DNA from 3 places in the Staphylococcus pseudintermedius genome. Region 1 is predicted to be linked to each of the others. Evidence: riboswitches for the same ligand, from Rfam matches in the RefSeq annotation. Region 1 holds a riboswitch; each other region holds the start of a gene.
The links. Region 1 has a riboswitch for S-adenosylmethionine ahead of metX (homoserine O-acetyltransferase MetX). Riboswitches for the same ligand answer to the same signal wherever they lie in the genome.

Region 1 (7,692 bases):
TATTCTATAATAACCTAAACCGAATCACAATACATGATTCAGCATGTTCAAAAATGTAAATTGCTGATATACGCACATGTCTTAAAATTCATGAATTTAACATACACATCATACGCTTTATGACTTCCTTTTCTTTATCAAATATAAGATGTAAATCACCACAGTTGATAAACCAATAGAAGATAGCACCACAATGATAAGTGACATGATTATTTCAAAAAGACTGTCTTTAGGTAAAACTCTGATAATGAAGGACATTGGAATCATAGAGATCATATAAACCCACACATATCTTTTTAATTCTTTAGATATATTCTCCATTTTATCAAATCCTTTTTAAACCGCTTTTACTCTATAGTATTACAAATGATATATGAAAAAAGCCGGTGACCTCTGCACCAGCTTTCTTCACAACCCTATCATTATTGCTCTACAGTATGCACACGAATCGTACCTTCTACCTCTTTATGCAGTTTCACAGGCACATTCGTATAACCTAACGCGTGAATACCGTGTGGCAATTCCATTTTACGTTTATCGATCTTAATATCATGTTGCGCTTTCAATGCTTCAGCGATTTGTTTCGTACTAATAGAACCGAACAATTTACCGCCTTCACCCGATTTCGCTTTCACTTCAACTTCAAGCGCTGCTAAACGTTCTTTTAACGCTTTTGCATCTTCAAGCTCTTGTTGTTTGTCTTTTTCAATACGTTTATTTTTTTGTTCTAATTGTTTCAAGTTCCCTGGTGTTGCTTCAACAGCATAACCATTTTTGATTAAGAAGTTGTTCGCATAACCGACTGGCACGTCTTTAACTTCACCTTGTTTCCCTTTACCTTTAACATCTTGTGTAAAAATCACTTTCATGATTCGTCACTCCTATCCAATTGTTCATTAATCGCTTGTTGTAACTTTTCGATAGCCGCTTCAACAGTCACGCCCTCTAGTTGCGTTGCAGCGTTTGTGAGATGACCGCCACCGCCCAACGCTTCCATAGTGAGTTGGACGTTGAATTCGCCAAGTGAACGGGCAGACATACCAATGAGATTTTCTTCACGACGCGCAACGACATACGCCGCTTCCACGCCATCAAGACTCAACAATTCATCTGCTGCTTGGGCTACGGTCACAGGATGATAGATTTTGTCATCCGGACCATGTGCGATTGCGATACCATTCTCTTGTAATTTCACCGTACGAATCAACTCTGAACGGTTAATATACGTCTCAATATCATCTTTTAAGAAATGTTGCGTTAAGATTGTATCGGCTCCATGCGCACGGAGATAACTTGCTGCATCAAATGTACGCGAGCCTGTACGCAATGTAAAGTTACGTGTATCAACGATGATACCTGCATACATCACAGTCGATTCTAAGCGTGTTAAGCGTTGTTCAGTCGGTTGATACTCGAGTAGCTCTGTGACAAGTTCTGCGGTAGAGCTTGCATATGGCTCCATGTAGACGAGTAACGGACTTGAGATAAAGCTTTCGCCACGACGGTGATGATCAATGACCACTTTACGATTGGCTTTATTTAAAATGTTCTCGTCAATGACCATTTCCGGTTTATGCGTATCAACGACGACAAGTGTTGTACGAGATGTCATCATATTCCATGCATCATCGGACGTCACAAAGCGCTCCTTCAATTCAGGCTTTTCATCGATTTCATCCATCACACGACGTAATGTAGGGTCGATGTCAGACTCATTTAACACGATATACGCTTCCAAGTTGTTCATCATCGCAAATCGGGTCACACCAATCGCCGCACCAATCGCATCTAAGTCTGGGCGTTTATGTCCCATCACGATGACTTTGTCGCCTTCTAATAGGATATCTTTCAACGCATGGGAAATGACACGCGCTCTCACACGAGTACGTTTTTCCATCGGGTCAGTCTTACCGCCATAAAAACGGACGTTGCCATTCATATTTTTAATCGCAACTTGGTCACCACCACGACCTAACGCGAGATCAAGACCAGATTGTGACAATTCACCCAGGTCAATTAAGTTTTCTGAGCCTTCACCGACACCGATACTTAAAGTGAGTTGTGCGCGATAACCGACACTTTTTTCACGAAGCTGGCTTAAAATATCAAACTTTGTCTCTTCTAATTCACGTAAAATACGACGATTCAAATAAGCAATAAATTGATCGGAACTATAACGCTTGAAATACACATTATGTTCTTGTGCCCAACGACTAATGACACGTGTCACCATCGAGTTGATTTCAGAACGTTGTGTATCGTTCATATTTTGCGTAATTTCGTCATAGTTATCTAAAAACAATGTCGCAATAATCGGCTGTTGATCATCGTACGCTTGTTGGATGGTGGCTTCTTCCGTCATATCTATAAAATACAAAATATGTTCTTTTTCTGAATAACGGACACGATAGGCATACGCACCATCTGCTATTTCGATTTCTTTCGCCTTTTCGAGTTGCTTTAAAATATTCGGGTACACTTCATTGATTGGATCTGAAATGACATTCCTTTCAATCCGCTCTGACATGAAAGGGTTGACCCACTCAATTTGGTCATTTTCATTTAACACAATCAAACCTAGTGGCATTGTTTTGACTGCACGATCACTACCTACTGATATTTTGCCACTCAAATCATCTAAATAACGATCTAAATAACGATAGAAACGTCTAAAAATAAAGACACTGATAATGAGCATGACAAATAACAGGATAGCAGCGATAAACGCAAGCCACTGATTAAAGAAAAAGGATAGACCTACAATGATGATTGCTGTAACGGTAATCACTAAAAAAGGTACGATCAACGCTTTCTTCATTGAATGACGATTCATCTTGTCACCTCTTATCGTTTTTTATCATACGTTTTAAATTCAACCCCAAATCGAGTAAACCAATGAGGCGTGTCATTGGATAAAACAGTACACCGACAATCACTAAAATCACTTTTAACACGCCGGGCATTCTTTTAATAGATGCAAAGAAATGAATAAAACTTAAACCTTGAATCACTAATAAGAAACCTAAAACGATTTGGAAATTAATGCCAATGCTGTTCGGTGTAGTGGCAGGTTGTGTTGTAATCGTTGTTAATAATGCCAATGCATACATAATGAAAACTGAACGCTTCATTTGCCAGAAAAATAGTGGGCGAAATACAGGTGTTGCCACTTTGAACTTACGTAAAATCGGGAAAATGATGAGCAATGTAATGAACACGTAAATAGCAATCGCTACTACAATCATCCCCGGCAACTGTATTGCGAGTTGTTGAATCGAATTGTTTAAAATCTCTTGAGCTTGTTGATCTAAATTTTCTAACTCTGCAGCTTGATGCATTATTGCACGATACGGTTGCAATAAGTCGTCAGCATACGGGATTTTTTTCAAAGTTTGTAAAATCATCATCGCACTTAATGTTAAAACACTTGCCACGAATGTCGTTAAATATAAGATGCGCTCTTTAGATGCACGTTGGATTAATAACTGACTGATGACCATACTTAAAACTAAAATAATGATTAAAAATGTCATCACAAAAACGTTGCCTGTGAGCGTTGAGAGAATAATCGCAATAAGTGCGACTAAGCCAAACGAATGCTTAGATTGGTACCATAAAACGATACCTGGGATTAAACTAAAGCATGCCAAAATGATTGCTAATCCAGGCATAACATGTATAACTAAAGTCACCACTAACAACGCCACAATGCTGATTAGGGTTGCTTTAGGATTAATTTTCGAAAACAAAGACGCCACTTCCAAACTATTATAGTCTATAAATTCTATTTTACAGGCTTTGTAATATGAATACAATTTGCGCCACATGATTTCACGCGTCTTACAATTGAATTACAAAACGTCACTTTCTTGAACACATTAGAAAAGCTATATTTTAGCTATTATCCCTAAAATATAGCTTCTTGTCTAGTATTCTTAGTTGACGCAATTATAACAAAAATGTAACGTTTTCGTCTAAAGTTAGCGTCTAAATCGTGAAACTTTTAGGAAATGATACAGGTACGGCGCCCAATCATTAAAATTCAATAAAAAGCCATCATGTCCTACATTATCAGGCACAAAGAAATGGCGATGATATTTGAAATAACAGCCTAACGCAGCAACTTGGTCATCTGGATACAGCAAGTCATCTGTAAAGCCGAGCGTGAGAACTTTCGTGTCTAATGATTGGAATACGTTTGCGACATCATCTCTACCATGGTGAATGTCATGACTGTCTAACACATCAAGAAGTGTTAAATAACATTGCAAATCAAACTGTTCTTTAAATTTATCGCCTTGGTGCTTTTGATATAACACGACTTCATCAGGTGTGAAGCGGGCGTCATAACTTTTAGAGGACCGGTACGTTAAAAAGCCGAGTTGCCGCGCGATACTTAATCCTTCTTCTCCTGCTAAATGGATGGCTTGTCTCGCTATTTCATTAAACGCCCGACTATAAGAAGATGTCTTTTCAGTAGCTGCTAAAATGACTGCCTTTTTCACTTCGAACTTTTGATTGTAGAGGAGCTCCATTACTTGCATGCCACCTAAAGAGCCTCCGATGAGAATGTCTATTTTTTGATGACCGAGTGCTTCAATGCCTTTTTCGAGAGCACGCACAATATCTCGCAAGGTGAGTTTTTGTGGGAAGTTGGGATCTGTTAGACGAGAACTCGACCCAAACGGACTACCAATGACATTAAATGTCAAAAATTGGTAATCATGAACTGGCATGTATCCCCCATCAATAATCTCTCGCCACCACCCTGGATTGTCTTCTGTCCCATAAGTGAGATGGTTACCTGTCAACGCATGACATACGACGACGAGTGGCTGGCCAGGATAACCTACATATTCATACTGAAGCTTCAAATTTTCAATCGTTTCACCTGATTCTGTCGTAAATGCACCTAATGCTAATGTGTCCACGCGATAATTCACCATTTCAGTCTGCCCTCCCTCTAAAAATTAAAAAAGCTGTACAACCTTTGACGGCTATACAACGTTTATAAGTCAGTTTTTAAATGAACTTATCATCCACATAACGTGGTTGGTTGTAGCACCGTACTTATAACGATAAGTGGTTGCTGAAGTGTCACTGGGCCAAATCCCTCAACTTCTCTTAATAAGCTTATTTTTAATAAAGTTATGTTGTGTCTTTAATCATACCGCAAACCTATCACGTATGCAAATGATTGTTAGAATAATCCGATAATTCTCAACAGTGCCACACTTACCATACCGACAATAACTGTTATCGTTAAACGTCTCGTCCAAAAAGCAATGATAAGCGTCGGAATGAGCGCGATGATAAAGTGCCAATTCAATGTATAACCCATCACGCCTTCTTGTTGCTGAATGAACCCATCGACCACTAATGCAGTAAATAATGTAATCGGAATAAACGTCAGCCACTTAAGCATCTTGTCAGACAGTTCCATACGTGAAATCATGACAAAAGGTGTGATTCTGATAAGTAAAGTCCCAAGTCCTGCTAAAAAAATCGTCCAAAATACGTACATGCTCATCGGTCAATCACCATCCCTATCGTCGCACTTAAAGTCGATGCAAGTAAAATTGCTAAATACGAAGGCAAAAACAAACTGAGTAGTAACATCATAACAATGACGATTGCAACTAAATAGAGATACACACGTAATTTCGATTTCGTAATGCCCTCAAATTGTGAAATTGCTAAAAAGATAAACATCGCAGTGATCGCGTAGTCCAATCCAAATACTTCTGGATGTTGGAAAAAGTCACCTAACAATCCACCGAGCACAGTAACCAATGCCCAAAATAAGTAGGCCAGTAGATTTAAGCCATACATCCACTGATATGTCATCGTATGTCCTTTCGAATAAGGCGTGATTGCAACAGCAAATGTCTCATCCGTCAACAAAGACCCTACCCCTACCCTATGTATGAAATGATCATGTTTGAAATTCGGCGCCAATGTCATGCTTAATAAAAACATACGGCTATTGACAATCATCGCAGTGAGCACAATGACCCAGATCGGCGTTTGTACGGCAATGAGCGCAATAATAATAAATTGTGCTGCCCCTGCATAAACAAGTAATGAGAGCAGTAATATTTCTAAAATGTTGAAGCCTGATGCGACACTCACAATTCCAAATGAAAAGCCTACCCCAGCATAGCCTAGTACAGTAGGGAGACAATCGCGGATGCCTTGTTTAAATGTAGTGTAAGGCATTGAGACTCACCCCCTTGAAAATTATTCTTATTATAGTACAACATATACCATCTTGCTATAAAGTAAGTCTCACCTCATTCATCCCTCAGTCTAACCTACCGTCTAGAAATGATGATATTATGGCTTTTTATGTTAATTTTAGAATATTGAGATAATAATTGATGAGGTGCGTCTTATTTTGTTATTTTGATTACTTTTTACCCCCCTACCCTCTTCACATGCTAAAAAAACAGGAGGTCACATATTAAAAATACGACCTCCTGTTTTGATTTCAGCTATTCTATATTGGGTTGTTTGTAACGTCCATTTTATCTTAAAGCGGTTTGATAACTGTTTGACCACCCATGAATGGGACTAACGCTTCAGGCACTGTAATCGTACCATCTTCATTTTGATAGTTCTCTACAATCGCCGCAAATGTACGACCTACTGCTAAACCTGAACCATTTAACGTATGTGCATATTCAGGTTTGGCATCTTTATCACGTTTGAAACGGATATTGGCACGACGCGCTTGGAAATCTACACAGTTTGAACATGAACTAATTTCTTTATAGTCACTGTAGCTTGGTAACCATACTTCTAAGTCATATGTTTTACTTGCACCGAAACCAATATCGCCTGTACATAAAATCACACGACGGTATGGTAAGTTCAATGCTTCAAGAATCGCTTCTGCATTTGATGTCATTTCTTCTAAAGCATCCCAAGAATCTTCAGGTTTTTCAATACGCACCATTTCAACTTTATTGAATTGGTGCAGACGGATTAAGCCACGTGTATCACGGCCAGCTGATCCCGCTTCACTTCTGAAACATGCTGATTGACCTGTAAACTTAGCTGGTAAGACCCCCGGCTGTACAATTTCGTCTCTATAGTAGTTTGTCAAAGGCACTTCAGCAGTTGGAATTGTGTATAAGCCTTCTTTTTCTACTTTAAACAAATCTTCTTCAAACTTAGGTAATTGACCTGTACCGTACATCGCTTTAGCATTCACCAACTGTGGTACCATCATTTCGCGATAACCATGTTGTGTCGTATGCATCGTAATCATAAAGTTCATTAATGCACGCTCTAATTTAGCACCGTCATTCGTTAAATAAACGAAACGTGCACCAGACACACGTGCGGCACGATCAAAGTCTGCCATTTCTAGTGATTCTACTAAGTCCCAGTGCGCTTTTGCTTCAAAGTCGAACTCACGTGGTGTTCCCCATCTTTTAAGTTCTACGTTATCAGAATCATCTTCACCTTCAGGCACATCATCGTGAATAAGGTTTGGAATACGTGATAAGATGTCATTTAATTTCGTATCCGCTTCTTTTAACTGTGCATCGATATTTTTAATTTTTTCTCCTACTTCACGTTGCGCTTTAATCGCATCATCCGCATTTTCTTTATTACGTTTCTTTTCAGCAATTTGTTGAGAAGCTTTGTTACGTTCTGCTTTTAATTCTTCAGTTTGTTGTATGT
Region 2 (7,692 bases), 220 kb from region 1:
TGAAGCAGCGACTGTGTTCTTTGGTCCAAATTGGGAGACGAATCCTGAAGCGAAAGATTTTACATTAAATATTTTAAAACAAATGAAAAATTATCAACTTGAATGGACAGATCAATATGATGTATGGTTTAGCATCTATAGTACGCCTAGCGAGTCGTTGACGGACCGTTTTTGTCGCTTGGATCGAGAAGCATTTGGTGACATACCAGATATTACAGATAAAGGTTATTACCAAAATTCTTTTCACTACGATGTGCGTAAAGATGTCACACCCTTTGAAAAGTTAGATTTTGAGAAAGACTACCCTTATTTAGCATCGGGTGGCTATATCCACTACTGTGAATACCCTAAATTAGATCATAATGTGAAAGCGCTCGAAACTGTATGGGATTATGCGTATGACCGAGTGAGTTATTTAGGGACTAACATTCCGATTGACCATTGCTATGATTGCGGTTTTGAAGGTGATTTTGATACGACTGAGACAGGTTATCGTTGTCCGGAATGTGGCAATCAAAATCCAGAAACGGTGGATGTGGTGAAGCGGACATGTGGTTATCTTGGTAATCCTGTGCAACGTCCGACGATTGAAGGCCGCCATAAAGAAATGTGTGCACGAGTCAAACATCTGAAGGTACGTCAATCATGAGTGTATTAGATGTAAGCACTGGTGCCGGTTATATTGCGAAAATCGAATACCAAAGTTTTGTCGATGGTGAAGGTGTCCGATGTAGTGTTTATGTCTCTGGTTGTCCATTTCAATGTCAAGGTTGCTACAATAAAGCAGCCCAACATTTTCGCTATGGTGAAGCAATGACGCATACGGTGATGGAAGAAGTGCTTGATGCGTGTGCGCCAGAATATATAGCTGGATTAAGTATTTTAGGAGGCGAACCTTTTTGCAATTTGAAAGTTGTTGCGCCACTTGTTCAAGCTTTTCGTGCACGATACGGTCGTGAAAAGTCATTATGGATATGGACGGGATATTTATTCGAATATTTATGGCGTGCTAATGACCAACGGACAGAGATCATAAAACAAACTGATGTGATTGTAGACGGCATGTTCATGCAAAAATTATATCAACCTAATTTGCCCTATAAAGGGTCATTAAACCAACGTGTCATTGATGTTCATCAATTTATTAAAACTAAGATGATGAGCCAGTCGATTTACATTGAATAAACAGATGCGTGCTGATTCTCATAAATATAATTTTTCGAATTTTTGCAACTTGCAAGAAAATTCGGATTTGTATATTGACATCGTTAAGGATGTTAGATAGACTTGTTGTAACATTAAAAGCCAGTAAAACACCCGCACGGTTATTGCATTGGCCGTTCTATTTTCGCGATACATCTTGCATTTTAACAATTGAATCATACTTATCAAGATTGGTGGAGGGACAGGCCCTTTGAAACCAGGCAACCTATTCAGTTAGGTGCTAATTCCTGCAGGTGATTTTACCTGAGAGATAAGTCTTCTAGTAAAAGTCTATCTTTATCAGGTAGGCTTTTATTTTTTATGATTAGGAGGAATGTCAAATGAGAAGTGATTTTAAATTTGAAACGTTGCAATTGCACTCAGGACAAGAAGTCGACGAAAGTAGCCATTCACGTGCTTTACCAATTTATCAAACGACATCTTTTACTTTTGACGATACAGCACATGCGGCGAATTTATTCGGTTTAGATGAACTTGGAAATATTTACACACGTCTGATGAATCCTACAACGAACGTTCTTGAAACACGGGTAACCGAACTTGAAGGGGGTGTCGCTGGTGTAGCGGTTGCTTCAGGTATGGCAGCGATTACTTATGCGATTCAAGCTGTCGCGCAAAAGGGTGATCATATCGTAGCAAGTTCTACATTATATGGCGGGACACATACACTGTTCACACATACGTTACCGAAATATGGGATTGATGTCACATTAGTCGATACGACAGAAGTTAGTCATATAGAAAATGCGCTTCAAGACAATACGAAGGCCTTATTTGTAGAAACGATTGGTAATCCAGAAGGTAATGTTGAGGATTTTGATGCACTTGTAACAATTACAAAAGCACAAGGTATTCCACTTATTGTTGATAATACATTCGCGACGCCTTATCTTTCACGTCCGATTGAACATGGCGCGAACATTGTTGTTCACTCTGCAACCAAATTTATTGGTGGACACGGAACATCAATGGGCGGGGTCATTGTTGATGCAGGTAATTTTAATTGGGATAATGGCAAGTTTCCAGGATTAAGTGAACCCGATCCATCTTATCATGGTTTAGTATTCAGTGAAAAGTTTGGTGAAGCCGCACTTGCTTTTAAAATTCGAACAACAATATTAAGAGATACAGGAGCAGCAATCTCACCATTTAATGCATTTTTACTAACGCAAGGATTAGAGACGCTTTCATTACGGTTAGAACGTCATGTAGAAAATGCTGAAAAAGTTGCACAATATCTTGAAAAGCATGACAAAGTCGCATGGGTTAAATATGCTGGCTTGCCAACGAGTGAGTATTATGCGTTAAAAGAGAAGTATTTACCAAAAGGCGCAAGTTCCATCTTTACCTTTGGTGTCAAAGGTGGATACGAAGCTGGCAAAAAATTTATTGAAGGCTTAGAATTATTTTCTTTGTTAGCGAATGTAGGAGACGCCAAATCGCTTGTCATCCACCCCGCATCAACGACACATCAACAATTGACGGAGGCAGAACAAACAGCAGCAGGTATTGCCCCTGAAACGATTCGTCTTTCTATAGGCCTTGAGCATATCGATGATATTATTGCGGATTTGGAAAAAGGCTTTGCTAAACTTTAATTTTTAAACGTCGCACAAAATAAAGGGAAATTCATGATACGGTAGATTGAAATGAATGCTTTTAAACAATGAAACTTCATATGGAAGATGCAGTTGTTCTACCGCCATGATTTTACCTTTCATTAATTAAAAAGTATCCCCATGAATATACATCATCGTCTTATCAAGAGAGATGGAGGGACTGGCCCAATGAAATCTCGGCAACAGGAATTGATTCACTGTGCCAATTCCAGTAGCACAATTGCTAGAAGATAAGTCAACTTTCACTATGCCTTATCTTCCTATTTTTAGGAGGTAATGTTCATGACACGAAAACAAATTCATTTTAACGGATTCGTCCAAAACTCTCCCGCTCCCCATGCTGCAGGTTTATGGAAACACCCAAAAGATAAAGGAGCGACACACCACAATTTAAAATATTGGACGAATATAGCTCAAACTTTAGAACGTGGTTTATTTGATGGTATTTTTATTGCTGATGTATTAGGTACTTATAGTGTTTATAATCAGTCCCATGACGCCGCAGTGAAACACGCAGTTCAACTCCCCGCACACGACCCTATCCCACTCGTTTCTGCTATTGCAGCAGTAACGGAGCATATTGGTATTGCACCTACTGTTTCTACTACTTATGCACAACCGTATAAACTAGCCCGTCAATTGTCTACACTCGATCATCTGACAAATGGTCGATTAGGTTGGAATGTTGTGACGTCTTATTTAGAAAGCGAGGCAGTGAACTTAGGTTTAAAAGAACGCTTGCCTAAAGCGCTGCGTTACAGTCGTGCTGACGAATTCTTGCAAGTGAGTTATCAGCTGTGGGAAGACAGTTGGGAGGACGATGCAGTTGTTAAAACGCGTGAGACAGATACGTATGCTGATCCTTCCAAAGTTCATGCGATTCACCATAAAGGTACATTTTTCGATATACCTGGACCGCATCTTGTAGAGCCTTCCCCTCAAAGAACACCTGTTTTATTTCAAGCTGGTGCCTCCGAAAAAGGTAAAACGTTTGCTGCGAAGCATGCAGAGGCTGTGTTTACTAAACATACCTCTATTGAATCATTACGAGCATATGTCACAGACATTCGTACAAGGGCACAACAATTTGGCCGTAATGGTGAAGATATCCTTGTTTTTCCAATGGTTTTACCTATTATCGGTGAAACTGAAGAAGAGGCTTATGAAAAATATGAAGCACTGCAAAATGAAGTCAGTTATGAAGGTTCAGTCGCATTGTTAAGCGGACATACGGGTATTGATTTTTCTCAGTATGATCCAGATGAATATATCGAAAATATAGAGACAGAAGCGATGCAAGGCAATCTTAATTTGTATACAAAAGATCCACATCGAAAATGGACATTGCGGGAAGCGGTGAAAAACCACGGGCTCGGTAATGGGACGGCTAAGTTCATTGGCACACCAACACAAATTGCTGATCAATTGGAATTGTGGGCGAATGAAGGCGGTGCAGACGGTTTTAATATTGCACAAGCCTATTCTCCAGGTACGTTTGAAGAATTTGTGGACTTCATCATCCCTGAATTACAAAAAAGAGGTATATATCGTACAGAATATGAAGGTGAAACTTTACGTGAAAACATGTTTGGCAAAGGCCATACGAAAGTGAAACCGACACATCCCGCGCGAAATAAAAAAGTCAATTTAGTACAAATATAGGGGGATGATTATGAATGACGTTAAAGTGTATACATGGATAGGCTTTATTGTTTTTATGGCGCTCATGATTACGGTAGGTTTTGTCAGTTCTAGAAAGATGAAAAGTATTTCAGATTTTGCGACGGGCTTTGGAAGGATTGGACCACGTACGCTAGGCTTGTCTTTTGCAGCGACGTATTTAAGTGCTGCAACCTTTCTAGGTTATCCAGGATGGTCGTATACGTGGGGCCTCAATAATTTATGGTTATTTTTAGCGATGTTTATCGGTGGACCTACAGGCGTTTTAATGGTCGCTAAAAGAGTCAGATCATTAAACACAACACAACAATCCCTCTCACTACCAGATTGGTTGGGCGATTTTTATGACAGTTCTATTTTACGTGTTGGGACAGCTATGATCTTATTATTTAATATTTTCTATATCGCAAGTCAGCTTGTCGCAGGCGCTTTGATTTTTAAATATTTACTCGGTATGAGTTACTTTTCAAGTTTAATTGTTATCACAGTCATTGTTGTGCTTTATGTATACGTAGGTGGTGCACTTGCAGATATTTATACAGATGCCTTACAAGTTATCATGATGGCAGTAGCTGGTCTCACCATTTTTATCTCTGGCATTGTGCTATTTTGGAAGGGGAGCATCCATGATACGTTTTCGGGTATTGTACAAAACTTAAACCACCAAAATCATTACTTAGTCCAAGTTTTTAATCCTGACTCTGTTCACTTTCACTCTTTTACAATGATTATCGGCGCGATTATTATTCAATGGGCTTTTGCATCAGCGCCCCACTTATTTAATAAAATTTTAGGTTTAAAAAGTGAAAAAGATTTAGGACGCATGATTCGAACTTATATTTTTGTAATGTCAATCTGTTTACTTGTTCTTTTTGGCGGTATTTTCAGTCGTGTGGCATTAGGTGGGCAAGTTGAGAGTTCAGATTTAGCCCTATTACAATATATTGAGTGGGCATTCCCTGCTGGCATTGTTGCTTTATTCGGTGTCGTTATATTGGCAGCAGCCATGTCAACTACAGATGGTTTGTTTGTTTCAATTTCTACAGTGTTTGCGAATGATTTATTTTTAAAACTGATTGTCAAACAGAAGTGGGTGAGTCTTGAAGAAGAGAAAGCCAATCGAATTGCTTTTCGCATTAGTCGTGTTTCTGTGCCGGTTGTAGGACTTTTATCGTTTTTATTAGTTTTGAAGCCACCGCTCTATATGAGTGACTTCATGTGGATTGGGATTTCGGGTATTGCAGCCGGTACAATGGGTCCTATTTTGCATGCGGTATATGCGAAACGAAAAGCACCTGGCCGTGCAGCAGAACTATCGATGGTTGTAGGCTTAGTTTCCTATCTCGTTATTTATTTTGGTGGTGTCATCCCAAGTACAATGTCTGCTGGGGCTATCGCAACAATATTAGGCATATTGGCAATTACAGTGATGTCATCTGTCATGCACCATCGTGCTAGCCAACTTTCTGTAGATAAGGGGGAAGCATAATGTTTGTAAATGAAATGTTATCCATTTGGCTATATGGTTATATAGGGATATTTGTTGGACTACTTCTCGCATTAAAATGGGGTTACTCAAATCATGACGAAAAGGAGAATGATTAATGCCAATAATTAAAATTGATTTGATTAAAGGAAAAAGCAAAGATTATATTAAGGAGGTTTTGGATATTTCATATGAAGTGATGCTAGAAGCCTTTCATGCACCAGTAGGGGATCGCTATCAAATTGTGACACAACACGAAGCGTATGAGATGCAAATCTTAGATACAGGTTTAGGCGTAGAACGGACGACGGATGTGTTAGTTTTTACACTTATCACGCGCCCAAGAACGCAAGAACAAAAAACGATTTTTTATCGCAAGCTAGTAGAAATATTACATCTAAAATTAGGCATTCGAAAAGAAGACGTAATCATTACTCTTGTAGAAAACACAGATGAGAATTGGAGCTTTTTCAATGGGGAGGCGCAATTCTTGAATGGAGACTTATAATATGACAAGAAAAATATCATCTAAAATCTCTCTGCTCTCTTGAGTTGTATTGATTGGTAAAAGAGTTCAGTGGTAAGCATATAAATTCATCAACACTGCAAATTATATGGTTGAGTAAGAAAAATTAGTAGTCTACAACTAAGCAAACGTTAAATGCCAACAAACGTATTCAGACAACACATAGCGATGAACTGTAAAATCTGATGATTAGAAAAGATTTTACAGTTCTTTTTATTGAATCTCAGGTGCTTTTCACTCTAATCACTGCCGTCATGAGGTCTGAAATCATAGTCGTTAAGCATCGTATTAAGTGCATAGAGAAAAGTTCGTTATAATAGTGAAAAAGACGAAAGATGTGTTCAAAATGAAAAAAATAATGATTGTGAATACGAGTTATGATCAATTTGATGGCTTTGATTTACCAACAGGTTTATGGTTAAGCGAACTTGTGCATTTTTATGATGTATTCCAAAATAATCCGAATTATCAATTGGATATATACAATATCAACGGAGGCGAAACGCCAATAGATCCTGTCAGTATGAATAAAGTGACGTTAGATCGTTTGACCAAAAAATATTATGAAGATGAAACTTTTATGCGAAAATTACACGATTCACCATCCATTGATGAAGCAGATGTGACACAGTATGATGTGATTTATTTTACCGGTGGCCATGGTGTGATGTATGACTTCCGAGGACATGATACGATTGCCCGTGCGGTAAACGACATTTACGATCGTGGGGGTCTCGTTTCTTCAGTTTGTCATGGTACGAGTGCTTTACTTGAAATTAAGCGCCCAAACGATCATTTTCTTATAGAAGGTCAGAAGTTGACAGGTTTCTCAAATCGAGAAGAAAGTATAGCGCGACGTAAAAAACAAGTACCATATCAGTTAGAAACCGCATTAAAAGAAAAAGGCGCACTTTACCAAAAAAGCATCATACCATTAAAAAGCTTTGTCGTTGAAGAGGAACAATTAATTACAGGACAAAACCCAGCGTCAGCACGTGATGTAGGTGAAGCAATTAAACTCAGATTAGATGTGAAGTGAAAACAAAAAAATTAGAATAGGACTTAAAGAGTTGAGGTGAAATAAAAGAGCCACTCAAACGGCTTTTTATTTCACTTTTTTAGTATCTTGTCGTAAAAATATGACCATCCTAACCTGT
Region 3 (7,692 bases), 630 kb from region 1:
ACACCGTCTTGTTGCGCTTTTTCATTGACTTTTGTATATGCTAGCGTGTTATTGTGTTGAATCACTAAGTTTTCAGTGTTTTCGACGTTAATAATACGATCGATTTCTTTCGGTAATTCTTTTAAATCGTAATATACAGCACCTTCTGTTTCATGCTGTTTAAATGAGTCAAAATCCCATTTCGTTAATTTTGTTTTATCTGGTTTAGGCATTTCTAAAGATTCGACTTGTTGAAGTGCTTTTTTTCTTAATTCAGTCATCCACGAAGGTTCGTTATGGGCTTGTGAATAATCAACAAGTTGCGCTTCAGAAATATTTAATGTTTCAGTCGTCATAATTATTTCCTCCTGTGATGATTATTGGTTTGCCACTACTGATTCGTATTCTTCTTTAACCCATTCATAACCTTCTTCTTCAAGGCGTTTTGCTAATTCAGCACCACCTGATTTCACTACGATGCCGTTATACATTACGTGCACGTGGTCTGGTGTAATATAGTTTAATAAACGTTGATAGTGCGTGATAATTAATGAACCAAATTCCTCTCCGCGCATTTCATTGATTCCTTTTGATACAACTTTTAATGCGTCGATATCAAGACCAGAGTCAATTTCATCTAAAATAGCGAATTTAGGTTGTAACATCATTAATTGTAAAATTTCGTTACGTTTTTTCTCACCACCAGAGAAGCCTTCATTTAAGTAACGTTGCGCCATGTCTTTATCCATGTCTAAGAAATCCATTTGTTTGTCTAACTTTTTAATGAACTGCATTAAGTTAATCTCATTACCTTCTTCACGTTGCGCATTAATTGCTGAACGCATAAAGTCCGCATTTGTCACACCCGTAATTTCTGATGGGTATTGCATAGCTAAGAAAAGACCTGCTTTGGCACGTTCATCAACTTCTAATTCTAAAACATTTACTCCATCTAATAACACTTCACCTTGTGTCACTTCATAAGATGGATGGCCCATAATTGCTGAAGATAATGTTGATTTACCTGTACCATTTGGCCCCATGATGGCATGAATTTCCCCTGTGTTGATTGTCAAGTTAACACCTTTTAAAATCTCTTTATCGTCAATAGACACATGTAAGTCTTTAATTTCTAATGTTGATGGCATTAATATTCCCTCCAAAATAATGTTAGATTCCATAGTTTAGTTTATAATAATTTTAATGTAACGTCAAAAGGTTTTCAAATCTATCTAGTTGCTTATTATAACTGAAATAAAGGGATTGATAAACCGTTTAGCGTTATATATTCAGTTTGTAGAAGAATCATTCTTACAAACTTTTTTAGAAACGTTATTGATAATTAAAAGCACTCTGTTCTCATTCAAATCAAGATGATATTATCACTAATAGAAAATGGGTATAATATGTTATGATGTATGGACAAAAAAGAAAGGATTATAATTATGTCGAAATTTAAACTTTCTAATATTCCTCGTGGTTTCGCAATGGGTGTCAGTGATTTAATCCCAGGTGTAAGTGGCGGTACAATTGCGTTATTACTCGGAATATATGATGATTTTATTCAATCTGTAAGTGGTGTTTTCTCAAAAAATTTTAAAAAGAGTATTTTATTTTTATTACCGATAGTGATTGGTATGGGCTTAGCAATCGGTATTTTAAGTAGTGTTATTAATTACTTATTAGCGAAGCATCCTGTCCCGACTATGTTCTTTTTCTTTGGACTGATACTAGGGATTATTCCATTTTTATTGCGCATCTCAAGATATAGACAGACATATCAGATTCAGCATTGGCTCGTTATGCTTGTCTGCGTCATTATTTTAGCATCAATGGCATTTTTCAAAGGCGATAGTAATCATGCTGTACCTTCACACATCGATGTATCAGGACCGATGTTGATAAAATATTTAATAGCTGGGATTTGTGCATCAAGTGCGATGCTACTGCCCGGTATTTCAGGCTCGTTCGTTTTATTATTATTCGGCGTCTACAGTACAGTGACATTTTCTATTTCAGAAGCTGTTCGTTTTAACTTTGAAGGGCTTCCTGTCATTTTATTAGTCGGCGTCGGTGTCGTCATCGGTTTTGTTATTGCAAGTAAGATCATTACATTTTTACTTGAACATTATACGTATTTAACATATGCTGCGATATTAGGGCTTGTCATCGGCTCACTTTTCTCAGTGTTCCCAGGCCTACCGACATCAGGACTCTCATGGTTGGTTTCTATCGTAACACTCATTATCGGTTTTGTTATCAGTTACGTCTTAGGTCTATTTACTTCCGAAGTTGAAACAAAATAAATTAAAAGCACACGTGAACCATTATGATCATGTGTGCTTTTTGATGTTATTAGTAGGAAGAAAAACGGAATAGTTCTTTTGGAAGTCTAGCCAGTCTTTCGGGGACAGTACGACGAAATCTTTGTGACATATAAGATTTCTGTACTGCCCCCGAAAAGCCCATCTGTCTTCTATAAAAATAATAACGATATATTGACAAATCGCGTTGAGACTTCAGCTGATCCCGGAAGTGTCACCCGTTTTAAATAGTCATCCTATTTCTCCAACTCATTGTATATAATATGCGAACCAAAACATTACTTCGCAGGAATGACAGCACCATCAAACTCTTTGTTAATATAATCGCGCACTTCATCTGACTGTAATGCTTTTAAGAACTCTTGATACTTCTCATCGTTTTTGTGTCCTTTTTGAACAGCTAAAATATTGGCAAACGGCGATGATTCATCTTCTACTGCAATCGAATCTTTCAACGGCTTCAATCCATTATCGATTGCATAGTTTGAGTTCATAATCACCGCATCACCTTCACCATTATTATAAGTTTTTGGTAAAAATTCTGCGCCTTGTTGGTTATCAAACTCTAAATGCTTTTTGTTTTCTACAATATCATCTAATTTTGCGTCTTCGATTTTAACCCCATCTTTAATTTTGATTAGGCCTGCTTTCACAAAGAATGATAAGAAACGCCCCTCTTCAGCTGGATTGTTTGAAATATAGATTTTAGCACCGTCTGGTAAGTCTTTTAAGCTTTTATGCTTTTTACTGTATACAGCCATTGGTGTTGTTAACACTTTACCTACTTCTTCAATTTGGTAACCGTGTGACTTTTGTTCAGCTTTTAGATAAGGTACGTGTTGAAAAAGGTTGGCATCTACATCGCCTTTATCCAATAACTTGTTCGGAATTTTATAATCATTGACTTCGCGAATTTCAACTTCATAGCCCTTTTTCTTCATGATTTCTCCAGCTTTTTTAGCGACTTGTCCATGGGGTGTCGGTGTTGCTGCAACAACGATTTTTTTATCATCACTTTCATTATTTCCTTTACCACAGGCTGCTAAAACAACTACGAATGCAGCAATTGCCATGAATAATACAGATAATTTTTTCATATACATTCCTCTCCCATCTGACCTATTTTAAATGATTAGGGTGTGAAAGTTTAGCCCATTTGAATGACTTTCCCCATCACACCACATGTTGTTTTTTTATTTCATATTAAATATTTGTGCATCTCACCTTACTCTGCTGGCAATACAGCACCATCATACTTTTTCTTAATGAAATCTTTAATGTCTTTAGAATGTAACACTTCCATTAAAGCTTTGATTTTTTCATCGTCTTTATGGCCCTCTTTAACAGCGATTAAGTTTGCATAAGGATTGTCTTCACCTTTTTCAACAGCAATTGAATCTTTTTGAGGGTTTAATTTTTGTTCGATTGCAAAGTTAGAGTTGATGATTACCGCATCGCCTTCATCATTTTGGAACGTTTTTGGTAAAAATTCTGCAGCTTGTTTACTATTAAACTTGATGTCTTTTTTATTTTCTACAATGTCGTCAAATGTTGCATTTTGAATTTTAACACCGTCTTTAATTTTAATTAAACCTGCATCAACAAAGAATTTTAAGAAACGTCCTTGTTCTGCTGGATTGTTAGAAACGAAAATTTCAGCACCGTTTGGCAAATCTTTTAAACGCTTATACTTGTGAGAATATACAGCCATTGGTTCGATGTGAACGTCACCTGCTGATTCAATTTTATAACCTTTTTCTTTTTTCTCAGTATCTAAATAAGGTGTATGTTGGAAAAAGTTTGCATCTAATTCTCCAGCATCTAGTAATTTGTTTGGCGTTGTGTAATCGTTAATTGTTTTAATTTCTAAGTCATAACCTTTGTCTTTTAATAATGGTTTCGCTTGTTCTAGTATTTCAGCATGTGGCGCTGGCGAAGCACCAACAACGATTTTTTTGTCATCCTTTTTTTCTGCTGACTTATTTCCACATGCAGCAAGTCCAATGGCTAAAGCTAAAATAACAATAATTGATAAAATCCTTTTCATTCCACATTCTCCTTAATCATTAACGTTTATCAATTCTATTTGTAATCCAATCCCCAAGAAATTGAATTAAAAATACTAAAATTAAAATTAAAATAGTTGATACTAAGATGACATCATTTTGGTTACGCGTGAACCCTGTAAGGTAAGCAAGGTTACCTAATCCTCCAGCACCAATCACTCCGGCTACCGCTGTTGAACCGACTAATGCAATTGCTGTTACAGTAATACCTGAAATAAGCGCGGGTAATGATTCAGGAATCAGCACTTTAAGTACGATATTCCAAGTTGTTGCCCCCATTGAACGTGCTGCTTCGATAACACCTTTATCAATTTCTTTTAATGCAATTTCCACTAAACGGCCATAGAATGGTGAAGCACCGATGATCAATGCAGGTAATGCCCCTGTTGGACCACTAATCGTACCAAGCACCAAACTTGTAAATGGAATTAAGAGCAAAATTAAAATAATGAACGGTATCGCCCTGAATAAATTCACCACGAACGATACAATGTTGTAAAAGACGCGTCCGATTTTCGTTTCACTCTTGGATGTTAAAAATAAAATCACACCTAAGATTAAACCTAAAACAAATGAAAACGCTGTTGAAATAACGGTCATATACAATGTTTCGTACGTCGCTTCCCATACATCCGGCCAACGTACATTTGGCATTGTAATCATTTCTTGCAAGATTTCGCTAAAACTTTTACCCATGGCTAACCACCTCTATCTCAACGTTTTGCGCCCTTAACTCTGCTTGAATTTGATCAAAGTTGATACTCGAAAATTGTTCAATGTGTAACAATAGATAACCTAATGTACCCGTTTTAGAATGCTTGATATTACCCTCTAAAATATTCACTGAAATGCCGTGTTTTTGGGTTAAATGTGATACAACTGGGTGTGTTGCGTTTTCACCAGAAAAAATCAGTTTAGCCAAGACTTCATCTTTATCTAATTTAAAAGTTTTTGCTAAATCCTCGCTATCATCACTCGGTTTCAAATCCTCTTGAACGAATCGGCGTGTCACTTGATGTTGTGGGTGCTCGAAAATGTGTGACACTTTTCCCTCTTCAATTACACGGCCATTTTCCATAACTGCCACTTCATCACAAATACGACGAATGACATGCATTTCATGTGTAATCATTATAATTGTTAAATTTTTCTCAGTTTTGAGCTGTAATAATAAATCTAAAATTTCATCGGTCGTTTGAGGATCCAATGCACTTGTTGCCTCATCACATAACAATACTTCTGGATCATTAGCCAATGCGCGCGCGATACCGACACGTTGCTTTTGGCCTCCTGACAATTCTGATGGATAGGCATGTTCCCTACCTTGTAAGCCCACACGTGAAATTAATTCTTGTGCACGTCTTTTCGCTTCATTTTTCGGCATGCCAGCAATTTCAAGTGGAAAAATAATGTTCTCTAGTACAGTTCTTGACCACAATAAATTGAAATGTTGGAAAATCATACTTACCTTTTGACGCTTTCGTCGTAATTCATCTGGACTTAATTGTCCGATATTGTCACCACCAATAATCACTTCCCCTGAGGTTGGTTTTTCTAAATGATTAAATAAACGGACTAAAGTACTTTTACCTGCACCCGAAAATCCAATAATGCCGTAAATCTTACCTTTTTCAATTTCAAGATTGACACCATCAACAGCAGTAACAGATTTCGTCTTGCTTTCGTACTTTTTCACTATATTTTTAAGTGTGATCATACTGTTCCTCCCTGTGTTGCTACTTTAAAAAATTTGGAATAAAAAATGCTTTCCCTTTTAAAGAAAAAAGAGAAAGCATCAATATAAACGCTTTTCTCTCATCTTCAAAAGCAAATCGTTGCTTTATGTGAATTGGCACCATTTCTATAATATAGACGGTTGCCGGGCTTCATAGGGCACATCCCTCCGCCACTCTGGATAAGAGTTTTCTGACTATTCGATTGATTATTATATTATCATCGTCATTCACTGTCGTCAATGACTTTTTTAAATTTTTCTAGCAAGTACGGCACAGAATGGAATGCATAGAGCCTCTCTACTTCTTGATCGTAGCGCATGATGATTAAAATAGGGACCGATTGAATTTCTTTTTCTTGGCTCCACTCAGGGTGATAATTCAGGTCTAACTTTACAATCGGCAACTGGGTGATTTCATTCGAGATATCCAACATGCGTTCTGCTATTTTACATGTGCCACACATCGGTGTGTAACCAAAAATCAGATGTACACTTTGATCAAAATGTTTAGATATATTGTTCAATTGCTTTGAAACACTCATGATATGAATACTTCCCTTTTACATAAAAGTCTTGCTTCACCTTAAAGTCAAAATGCTGCAATACATTTGAGAGGTAATCGCGTGGACAACGGGCAACTTCACTATATTTTGTATCTATGAAAATACCAGTACTTTCACTCAAATATGTCGTAAACCATTTGCGAATGCGACGACCTTCTGCATCTGCATCGACTAAAATGTAGACTTGTTTATCATACAAATATTCAATCATATTGTCTAACTTTTCGATTCCCATCGTGCCATGAGTACAAATAATTTCGACAGGCTCTAACAACACTTCTTGAACACGTTTTTTATCAGATTTCCCTTCAACAACAATAACCTTATGGATCATCGTCATGGTCTTCACCTTCTAAAAAATATTTGAGTATAAAAAACTCCTTGATAACTAAATTACCCAGGAGTTCTCATTTTGATATTATTCGCCAATCATTTTTTCGTAACCAGCTGCATCTAATAATGCGTCTAGTTCACTTTCGTCTTTCAATTCAACTTTAACCATCCAAGCTTCCTCGTATGGTGATTCGTTAACTGCTTCTGGTGCATCTTCTAAGTTTTCATTCACTGCAACGACTTTACCAGATACTGGAGAATATAACTCAGATACTGTTTTAACAGATTCTACACTACCAAAAGTTTCGCCTTCTGTTAATTCGTCTTCTACTTCTGGAAGCTCAACGAAAACGATATCCCCAAGTTCGCTTTGTGCAAAGTCAGTAATACCAATGATTGCAGTATTTCCTTCAACTTTTACCCATTCATGTTCTTTTGAATATTTTAATCCACTTGGCACTGCCACTTGAATCCCCTCCTATTTAATGATTACGGTTACAAGTTAATCATGACACATTGCAACGGTTCAATCAACTATTTTATGACACCCAAATGTCACGATAGTCGGCTTCTTTAAAACCAACTGTGACCGTATCACCAGAAACCGCAAGTGGCCTTTTCACTAACATACCATCAGATGCGAGTAATTCTAATTTTTCTTCATCACTCATCTCACCTAATCGGTCTTTTAA

Region 2: it holds a riboswitch for S-adenosylmethionine, as region 1 does, so the genes downstream of both, P3U61_RS00955 (LLM class flavin-dependent oxidoreductase) here and metX (homoserine O-acetyltransferase MetX) in region 1, are expected to answer to the same signal.
Region 3: it holds a riboswitch for S-adenosylmethionine, as region 1 does, so the genes downstream of both, P3U61_RS09220 (methionine ABC transporter ATP-binding protein) here and metX (homoserine O-acetyltransferase MetX) in region 1, are expected to answer to the same signal.

What each region holds. Positions count from the first base shown of each region.
Region 1 is NZ_CP120150.1:13,067-20,758, reverse strand. It holds gene P3U61_RS00085 (DUF6007 family protein) at 118-267, opposite strand; gene rplI (50S ribosomal protein L9) at 423-869, opposite strand; gene P3U61_RS00075 (DHH family phosphoesterase) at 866-2,833, opposite strand; gene P3U61_RS00070 (DUF2232 domain-containing protein) at 2,838-3,749, opposite strand; gene metX (homoserine O-acetyltransferase MetX) at 3,981-4,946, opposite strand; SAM riboswitch class I at 5,030-5,134, opposite strand; gene P3U61_RS00060 (AzlD domain-containing protein) at 5,201-5,530, opposite strand; gene P3U61_RS00055 (AzlC family ABC transporter permease) at 5,527-6,219, opposite strand; gene serS (serine--tRNA ligase) at 6,533-7,692, opposite strand, start outside.
Region 2 is NZ_CP120150.1:233,186-240,877, forward strand. It holds gene nrdD (anaerobic ribonucleoside-triphosphate reductase) at 1-649, shown strand, start outside; gene nrdG (anaerobic ribonucleoside-triphosphate reductase activating protein) at 646-1,185, shown strand; SAM riboswitch class I at 1,383-1,481, shown strand; gene P3U61_RS00950 (O-acetylhomoserine aminocarboxypropyltransferase/cysteine synthase family protein) at 1,545-2,822, shown strand; SAM riboswitch class I at 2,980-3,080, shown strand; gene P3U61_RS00955 (LLM class flavin-dependent oxidoreductase) at 3,126-4,505, shown strand; gene P3U61_RS00960 (sodium:solute symporter family protein) at 4,516-6,012, shown strand; gene P3U61_RS00965 (tautomerase family protein) at 6,128-6,517, shown strand; gene P3U61_RS00970 (type 1 glutamine amidotransferase domain-containing protein) at 6,882-7,574, shown strand.
Region 3 is NZ_CP120150.1:1,953,891-1,961,582, forward strand. It holds gene sufD (Fe-S cluster assembly protein SufD) at 1-335, opposite strand, end outside; gene sufC (Fe-S cluster assembly ATPase SufC) at 357-1,127, opposite strand; gene P3U61_RS09200 (polyprenyl-phosphate transporter PopT) at 1,425-2,285, shown strand; gene P3U61_RS09205 (MetQ/NlpA family ABC transporter substrate-binding protein) at 2,582-3,400, opposite strand; gene P3U61_RS09210 (MetQ/NlpA family ABC transporter substrate-binding protein) at 3,529-4,350, opposite strand; gene P3U61_RS09215 (methionine ABC transporter permease) at 4,370-5,065, opposite strand; gene P3U61_RS09220 (methionine ABC transporter ATP-binding protein) at 5,058-6,086, opposite strand; SAM riboswitch class I at 6,182-6,291, opposite strand; gene P3U61_RS09225 (thioredoxin family protein) at 6,329-6,646, opposite strand; gene P3U61_RS09230 (toprim domain-containing protein) at 6,612-7,007, opposite strand; gene gcvH (glycine cleavage system protein GcvH) at 7,086-7,466, opposite strand; gene P3U61_RS09240 (arsenate reductase family protein) at 7,540-7,692, opposite strand, start outside.